Regions from separate parts of the Tigheibacillus halophilus genome, predicted to be linked through region 1. Evidence: riboswitches for the same ligand, from Rfam matches in the RefSeq annotation. Region 1 holds a riboswitch; the other holds the start of a gene.

Region 1 (4,743 bases):
GGCTGAAATTAATAAGCATCTTTCAAAAGAGTGCCAACTATGCAGGGTACCATACCGAGAGCCAAGCGAAATTAGATGCAAAAGAAGCAGAGAAATATGCAAAAACAGTCGGCCAGCCTACAGGGTCGGCTATTTATTTTGCTGTAGATTTTGGGGCAGAGCAAAAGCATATGCCTGCAATTAAAAGTTATGTCAAAACCTTAAAAGCAACCTTAAAGGATTATAAGGTGGGTATGTATGGCTCTTTTGATGTCATCCAAGCTGTTAAAGGCTTATGCGACTATTATTGGCAAACCTATGCTTGGAGTGGTGGCAGAATTGCTGGTTTCATCCACATGCACCAATACCAAAATGACATTGTTGTAGCTGGTGTTGCCATTGATAGAAACGATATTAAGAAAGCGCCTGGAGCGTGGAGCGAGATTGTCCAACATGTAGACAAACCTAAAACACAAACCGGTTCGAAGCAAGTAAGCAATAAAATTACTGGTGCCACATATACGGTAAAGTCTGGTGATACCTTAAGCGAGATAGCTGCAAGGTCTGGCGTTAGTGTGGCCAACCTGGTTAAGTGGAATAGGATTAAGAATAAAAATGTTATCAAGGTAGGACAAAAATTGAAGTTGAAAGCAAAGAAAGCAGCTTCAAAACCTGCTGCCAAAGCATCAACTTATATAATCAAATCGGGAGACACGCTGTCCGGTATTGCCAAAAAGTATGGAACTACTGTTAACAAGCTGGTCAGCTTAAATGGCATTAAGAATGCAAATAAGATATACGCTGGTCAAAAAATAAAAGTAACCGGATCTTCACCCAAGAAGAAAGCAACGGCTAAGAAATATCATGTGGTAAAGTCAGGAGATACAGTGTCGGGGCTGGCTGCTAAGTATGGCAGCACACAAGCACAGATAAAATCTTGGAATAAACTTTCCGACGTGAATTTGATAAAGATTGGTCAAAAATTAAGAGTGAAATAAAATAGCCCTCACATGAGTGAGGGCTCACCATTCAAAGGGCAAAAAATAAGCGAGCTAATACGTGCTTTTAGACTATTTTTTTCATGATGGATTCCATCATCATTGACTTTCCCAATATACAGTTTCTATTTTATATGTTATATTTTGATTTGTGAGAAAAAATAATGTTCCTAGAAAAACAGAAAGGAGAGCAGAAAATCTATCTATATTATTAAGAGAAGGAGTCTAAAATAATGGGAAAAAGAATTCTTTTGTTTTGTGTGGTTTTTTTGTCATGTTTTGTTACCCCTGCATTGGCATATAATTACCCCAATGGCACAGAAGCAAAACCTGGCGATATATTGGTGACAAGTGATACATCATCAAGCGGTATTTTAGGACATGCAGGGATTGTGGTGGATAAAAATAGATACCTAGAAACTAAAGGTCCAGGATATTTTCCTAAAATCTATAATTTGAAATCTTGGTTCTCAGATCGAAGCACCACTAAAGTTGTGAGAATTGGCAACGTAAAAGCAGCTAGAGATGCAGCTTCTTTTGCTAAAACATGGGATGGTGCGAAAGTTCCATATAAAATAACTAATAATTTATTAGATAACCATTACACGTATTGCTCTAAACTTGTTTGGCAAATTTATGCATTACATACACAAGGGATTTTTCCAGTAGAAGCTGCTATGGAAGGCAAACTTACAATTTGGCCACCGTATAACTTTTTAAACAGTAGAGTATATCTTTCGTCCGCGAAGCCTAAATTGGTATATAAAAAAGGTCTAATTGGTAAGGGAGATTTATAACAAGTTCTTTTAAGCTAACTTGATACAAACAAAAAATTCAGGTGATAAAATGAAAAAGACATTAGTTGCAATTTTAGCAATTATTCTCTTAGTGTTCAGTATACGGAGCGGTTATCTTCTAATTTTTTATGGTAATCCAAAAAAAATTAATGATGTAGAAAACATTATGTTAAACTATCTAAAAGAAGAAAAAGGCTATCAAGATAAAGATATCATATCAGTAAAAGGTAACTATAACTTTAAGGAACCCCATGGAGAAAAATATGGTGGCAGAGTTGTGTTGCGAACTGAAAACAAATTACAAAGCTACGAATATAAAATAAAAAAACATAAAGTTTTTGAATACGAAAAGATACCGTTTTATAGAAGAAACTAATACCCTAGAAATAAAAGTAATGCTGTTCTTTTATATTCTGTTAAAATGCTTATTCGGTTCTGCTATTGATGGAATAGAACAAGCCTTCACATCTGTGGGGGCTATCCTTCATTGTGATTGTATAACTTCTCTTTTAAAAACTCTCTTACACCCTCTTTATTCAACCCTAATTGTTTCGCAGTAATAATGAGTTCCATCCATTCAGCGTCTAACTTCTGCATGTTCACTCCTATTCTGCAGCCCAGCCATCATAGCGTGTTCCTTAGACCTGTGACTTTGAGTCACGTCCTTTCAGTCGATTTGTTTTTAATGTTTTATGTACCAGCTTGATTATAATGCTTTAGATCTATGCTTTGTAAGGATATTCTCTCGACAAGGTTCGTGGTCAAGCATCTGCATCAATTCCGCAATAACATCCTTCGCGTATTTATAATCATTGGAGTGGAATGTTTGATTCATGCAGGAATTCATCGCTAAATGTCGAATATAGTTATTGAGGATAAAAGTGATATAGGGTTATTCAATTAACGGGCTAGATTGTATAAGGGTTAGAAAGGAAAGGTCGAAAGGAAAAATGAACAGAAAAGCATTTAACATAATCGGATGGATTCTACTTTTAGTAATTGGGATTTCTTAGATTGCATTTAGTTATGCAAGTTGGTACTTGTTGTTACTTCCATTGTCTTATATATGCTTTTCAATTAGTGATGGTAGCATAAAAAAATTAAGAAAACTCACGATATCACAAGTCATTTTGATCTTATTTGCGTTGGCGGTCTCGGTGGTATTGTGTTTGGTTTAATTCAATTAGCGAATTATGTGATTAATGATAAGTTACATCTGACAGGAGTAATTAAGACATTCAGCCAAATAGTTGCTATTATTATCTCATTATTAAGTTTACTTTTGGCAGCATTGTATATAAGATATACAGTAAATTAAATACTAATAATTCGTAAACAGGGCAGATTATTGAACAGTGTTTAATGGGGAGGCGAAACCATGAAGAGTTTGCTATTGACCATTGGTATTATTGTGACCATTGGTTTTGGCGGATCATTTTTAATTCGCTTAATACGAGATTCGGCTTTTTATATTTCTTATTTCCTAGGAGGAGTTATAGGTATTATTATTTTAATCATTGGGATGTTCGCAACAGGTAAAAGAAAATCTTAAACAATCGGGAGCATTTGCTGCATATCAGTATTCAAGAATTGGGCCATTTTATGGCATAAGTAAAAGGGGAAATGAGATGAACTTAATCAAAACGAAACAATTTTTTGTGTTTTTATCGCTGTTATGTGCAATAGGCGTATTTTTAATGAGTAGTGCATTTCAAAGTATGGCATACTGGGGAAATGATTTGACTTGGTATTGGGTTGGAGTTGCTTTCACTTATTTTATTTGGTTGATGGGTATAGTTTTCATAGTCGTAGCAATTACTAGGAAAGTAAACGTGAAAGGAAATTTAATATTTGGACTGTCAATGTTGGGGATAGCGACATTTATTATATTAATTTGTGGTTTTCTTTGGACTACCTTTGTTATAATTGCAGGAATGTCTGGAATATGACCTTTTCAACTATCGGGCGCAATTGTTTAATAAAAGTAAAAAAGCCCTCACTCATGTAGGGGCTTTCACTTCTACCTTAACTCGCTACTCCAGAGAACACAATTCCGGCTATAACAAGTCCCGCAAACAAAGCAATTACAAAAAAATTAGCTGTAAAAGAATCACTTTTGTCAAGTTGGTCTTTTTCATTGATGTGTTTATCCAATTGTTTGTTTTCCTTCATTCTAATCCCTCCCCATTCCTGATTCCTGTCATTAGCCTTTTGAATCATTATCGTCATTATCTTTTTTCTCATCGCTCATTATTTGCTGTGCTGATTTTTTAAACTCTGATAATGCTTGTCCTACAGACTTGCCAATCTCCGGAAGTTTACTTGGTCCAAAGACGATTAATGCAACTACCAAGATCAAAATAAGCCCAGGTACACCAATATTTGAAAGCATGAAATTTTATCTCCTTCAATATGAGTATCTTTATTATAACGAGAGTATTACGTAATTTATTTTATCATAAAATGTTATTTATATGTAATTGTGGTCCAAGTATTATCAGTTTCCAATAGCATATATTGTTTGTTACAATTAAAAAATAAGGAATGGCAATTATTATTCTAATCTCGGTGGGTTTATTAATTGGCAGGATAAAATCACGAAATTAATTAGCCCTTGGTGCTGCGGCTGCATGCTGATATTAAAAGGTGAGGTGTCAACTTTTCTCTGTAATCTATCGAAAAATAGATTGATTGAAAACCCAACAGTGTTGTTCTCCATCTTTTTTTACAATTAAATAATTACTTTTTTTGTAAAATATGCTAATCTTATAGGTGATTAATTCTGTTAAATTAAAGGAGAATTTCTATGTTGTACAGAGCATTTAATTTCGGTCTTAAACTAAGTATTTCTGGTTTTTTTATGATCTTTTTAGCTAGGATTGTATCTGATGCTGTTCTTTCTGGTGTGGAAACGGACATTAATGATTTTTTTGGTATTTTTAGCGGAAGTGCATATATTATACCTTTTT
Region 2 (4,743 bases), on a different contig from region 1:
AAAGGAACACGAGGAATTATACAAAAGATGTAATCCAGAAAAAGGAGATATTCTTTTAACAAAGGTTGGTACTACCGGAATAGCAGTAATAATAGATACTGAACAGGATTTTAGCCTATTTGTGAGTGTCGCACTTTTAAAGTTTAATACAAATTTAATTTTTAATAAATTTTTACTTTACGCTATAAAATCACCTGTAGTACAGATGCAAGCTCGGAAAAATACTAGAGGTGTAGGTAATAAAAATTGGGTTATGAGAGATATTGCAGATACAATAATACCTCTTCCGCCACTCGAAGAACAAAAACGCATTGTGAATGAAATTGAAGAAATGCAACCATATACAAAGCAATTGATTAAGTAAAGGGTTATTTAAGTTTTGTTATTGGATATGCTAATGAAAAAGTAGGTATTATTGATTTCTATTTTGTATTGGTAGTTTAATGAAAAAAACCCAAGTCTATGATATTATATAATTGCCTGTTAATACTAGATTAGCAGAATACAATGTTTGAAACTTTCAATTATCACATGGCAATAATACTGTAAATGTTGCGTTGAGGATATTTCAATAATTAATAATTGAAACATCCACCGGAGAGAGAATGTAATTAACGTTTCCATATATTCACTCCTATCATGGTTAATTGAATTATTATTAACATTGTACCAGATTAGTTTATAATACCCCTTAGCATATTACACAAAAGAAATGGCCAATAGTGTAATGATTATGGCTGGTGTGCAGAAGGAACATTTTAATACAGAGGCTAGGTCTGAGGTTCCTTCCGCTCAAAAAAAGAGGCGATAAAATGCTTAATGAAGAAATAATAAAAAGAAATTTCCAGAAAAAGAAATACCTTCATTTTGATAAACGAATTGAATTTAAAAAGGTAGAAGACTATGTGTGTAATAGTGAAAACATTAGAACGCATAGTTTTTTACCTTTTATTCATTATGTGGATGAAACAGAGAGATTTACTGATGAGCCCAATCCAGAATTAGAAAATCGTCCAATTAAGAAAAAGCCCAGAGATATAATGTATGCAGGTCATCTAGACAATTACATATATAAGTATTACACCCTAGAACTTTATAAATCATATAATAATTGGATGAAAAATCATAAAATTGATCAATGTGCAACTGCATACAGAGATAATAAAAGAAACAAATCAAATATTGACTTTTCGGCAGAAGTTATAAATTCAATAATTAGTAATAAAGAGGCGTATATTCTAGTAGGGGACTTTACCAAATTTTTTGATAAAATTGATCATAAAATACTAAAGAAGAATTTAATTCGTGTCCTTGGCGGGAATGAATTAACAAAAGATTGGTATAACATATTTCGGTCAATCACAAAGTACGGCTACTATGAAAAAGATGAGATAAACAATATTCTTGGCTCGGATAACCATTTAAGAAAAAAAGGACAGTTTAGCTATTTTAAAAGTGTTAATCAGTTTCGAAAATTTCAGCGTAAAAAAAAGACGAACTATAATGAGAATAAATATGGAATACCGCAGGGGACTGCGCTTAGTGGTGTATTTGCAAATGTGTATGCAATCGAATTTGATTTAGAAATGAATAAAATAGTCGAGGAGTATAATGGACTATATAGAAGATATTCGGATGACTTTATAATAGTATTACCCAAGAAAATTTCATATGATAAATTTAATAAGATTACACAACAAATATTTGATTTTGCAGAGAAGAATAAAATCGTTATCCAGGATGAAAAGACTAATAGCTACGAATATTTCAGTGAGACTATAATTAATTTAATATCTGGAAAAAACTCACATTTAGATTACTTGGGATTTTTGTTTGATGGTAACACAGTGAAAATAAGAGGGAAAAGTCCTTATAAGTTTTATAGGAATGCTTCAATTATAATTAATAGGGCAAGACGTATACAATACAAAAAAGGATTAAAAAAAATACCTTATAGAAAAAGGATTTATCAGTTGTACACAGACATGGGGGCTGAACGTAAGCCTTATGGGAATTTCATATCATATGCAAAGAATGCACAAAGAATCTTTGATGATGTTTCGCCTAAAACGGATAATAAAATGTTGAGGCAAATAAAGAACAGAAAAGGAAAACTTGAAAAGAAAATGGGACTAAGAATTCATACAAAAATATAATTTTGTTTATAGGATAACTATAAAAGCAAGGCGTATGAAATAGATATTGCATGACTATCATGTAATTGTCAATGGAGTTTTACTATTGAGTTAATATCCTTATCCTTAAAAAAAGTATGCCTAATTTTGTTTCAATTGCTTTATAAAATCTGTGGATAAGTAGGCGTAACATACAAGTAGCATACAAAATCACCCGTAACCATTGATTCTACTACCTCCCTCAGTTCTCAAAACGTTAATATATCAACAGTTGAAGCCCTTATTCCATCTTTTGAAAAGGGCTTTTTTACTACTCAAAAATAGGCTCGTGACCATATTTAATTAATTTTCATGTATTCTTTGAATGTATTTGCTGTTTTTGTAGCAACAGATTGAGTGACGTGTGTATAAACGTTCATAGTGGTTTCTATTTCATTGTGGCTCAATCTATCCTACACTTCTTTGATTGATGCACCAGCTTCAAAAAGTATTGATGCATGAGTATGCCGTAGTCCGTGCACGGTAATCTTCCTTAGCTTATGTTTCTTAATGAAACTTTTCAATCCATCGTTTGGTGCTGCCAATCGTATAGGGCGTAGATCTCCCCTCGTTAACACATATTTGATTTTATCCCGAATTCCATCGGATAGGAATGCTTCTTTTTGCCTTACCTTCCATTTTTTCAACAGCCTAATTGTTTCGCAGTAATAATGAGCTCCATCCATTCAGCTTCTAACTTCTGCATGTTCACTCCTATTCTGCAGCCCAGCCATCATAGCGTTTGCCTTAGACCTGTGACTTTGCGTCACGACCTTTCAGTAGATTGGCCTATAATGTTTTATGTACCTAGCTTGATTATAATGCTTTAAATCTATACTTTGTAAGGCTATTCTTTCGACAAAGTTCGCGGTCAAGCATTCTGCATCAATTCCGCAACGATATCCTTCGATTTTTTATAATCATTGGAGTGGAATATTTGAATCATGCAGGAACTCCCCATTGAATGTAGAATATAGTATTGAGGGTAAAAGTGATATAAGGTTATCCAGATTGGAGCATATGAAAAGCCCAACCTAAAGGAATAAGTTAGGCTTCCGTTTATTTAAGGTTACTGTCTGGCATTATTCTGACAGGTTTTCGTTTTCTGTAAAACCCATTTCAGACCAATAGAAAACGCAATATAAATAGGCAGCGAATAAACATATTTCCAACTATGAAGAATGTATATGCCCATCCAAACGAAAAGTGGTTCAACAAGAAAAGTACCAAATAATGCAACAAAAATAGTTGCAACTATATACGGTTTCCATCTGGGAATAAATTGATAAAGAAACATGTTTATAATGGGTAATAGTGTAAGGTCAATGGTGATCTGCGGAAGTATCATTTGCACTACATTAAATCCATACGTCCACAAAACAAAGCTACTACCTATCAAATCTAGAGTTAATACAATGACCATAGACAGAAGTCCAACAGAAGAAATCTCCACCAGTCTTTTTTTATCAACTAATTTCCACCAAATAAACCAAGGTACAATACTGATAATAATTAGAAACCACCAATTGAAAGAAAATAGTACATGTTCCATCCAGTATGCGTAATTTGTCTCGTACAGGCTTCTTTGTGATTTCATGACATCTTGTATATCGACAGTCTTTGTGATTTGTATCATAAACGATCCTCCACTGGAATGTTCCAAGGGATTTTGAAGTAATAAATTATCAAAACAGTAAATACAAACGTCAACAAATAAGCAAACAGCGGTCTCTTATAATGTAAACGAAACATCAAAAACATCATGATAACAAAAAGCAATGACCACCCCAAATTCCACCCATGTTCATAAGTAATCAGGTTAAACAAACTACCAACCCATTCAGCACCAATGTAAATAAAAATCCATTTCAAATTATGGTAAATTTGTCCTTTCAAGTATTCTGGATAACGAGATAGAAATAAAATTGTCGTACATGGAAAAACAATAAATGTATATAACATATTTATGATGGGGACAGGAAGTCCAATATCGGATTCCATTTTCCATAAATGATAACCCGCGGTAAAAAAGAGATATAATAAATTCATTGTTGCTATGTATAACATTGTTGTGTGATATCGATAAAAACGCTCCCAATTCCAAAACTTCCATGAAGCAACGACAGCCCAGATAGTAATAGCAATGTGCATAGTTATTAATTCCTTCAATTGAATTTACTTTAGCGTGGTTAATTCTAGCATATAGTCTTATTCTAACCAATAAGGTCTTTTTAATGATCTACTATATCCGGGCGCAAATGTTGAATAAAATGTATTATTGATATAGGAGATAAGGATTACTGGAGCAAAGGCTATGGACGGGAGGCATTTAAGCTATTATTGGATTTCGCTTTCAAAGAGTTAAATTTGCATAAGGTATATCTACGTGTGTTTTCTTTCAATGATCGGGCAATAAAATTGTATCAGAGGCATGGGTTTGTTGAAGAAGGAAAATTGGAAGAACAGCTTTATCGAAATGGAAAGTGGCATGACATCATTTTTATGGGACTTTTAAAAAGAAACTACAAAGAATAAATTCATTACATATTCCCGCAATCGGAGCGCGATT

Evidence for each region. A riboswitch is a leader RNA that binds a small molecule or an ion and turns the genes downstream of it on or off. The one in region 1 is predicted to bind cyclic di-GMP.
Region 2: linked by a shared signal. The riboswitch ahead of ACFSMW_RS11180 (hypothetical protein) and the one ahead of sinI (DNA-binding anti-repressor SinI) in region 1 are both predicted to bind cyclic di-GMP.

The regions. Positions count from the first base shown of each region.
Region 1 is NZ_JBHUIZ010000003.1:1,058,722-1,063,464, reverse strand. Features, by position in the region: gene ACFSMW_RS05960 (LysM peptidoglycan-binding domain-containing protein) at 1-977, shown strand, start outside; gene ACFSMW_RS05955 (YiiX/YebB-like N1pC/P60 family cysteine hydrolase) at 1,211-1,774, shown strand; gene ACFSMW_RS05950 (hypothetical protein) at 1,824-2,150, shown strand; gene sinI (DNA-binding anti-repressor SinI) at 2,252-2,371, opposite strand; cyclic di-GMP riboswitch class I at 2,383-2,465, opposite strand; gene ACFSMW_RS05940 (hypothetical protein) at 3,153-3,326, shown strand; gene ACFSMW_RS05935 (hypothetical protein) at 3,403-3,723, shown strand; gene ACFSMW_RS05930 (hypothetical protein) at 3,800-3,946, opposite strand; gene ACFSMW_RS05925 (twin-arginine translocase TatA/TatE family subunit) at 3,978-4,166, opposite strand; gene ACFSMW_RS05920 (hypothetical protein) at 4,581-4,743, shown strand, end outside.
Region 2 is NZ_JBHUIZ010000010.1:28,526-33,268, reverse strand. Features, by position in the region: gene ACFSMW_RS11190 (restriction endonuclease subunit S) at 1-364, shown strand, start outside; gene ACFSMW_RS11185 (reverse transcriptase domain-containing protein) at 813-2,156, shown strand; gene ACFSMW_RS11180 (hypothetical protein) at 2,588-2,860, opposite strand; cyclic di-GMP riboswitch class I at 2,892-2,974, opposite strand; gene ACFSMW_RS11175 (CBO0543 family protein) at 3,244-3,810, opposite strand; gene ACFSMW_RS11170 (CBO0543 family protein) at 3,807-4,325, opposite strand; partial or broken gene ACFSMW_RS11165 (GNAT family N-acetyltransferase) at 4,443-4,709, shown strand.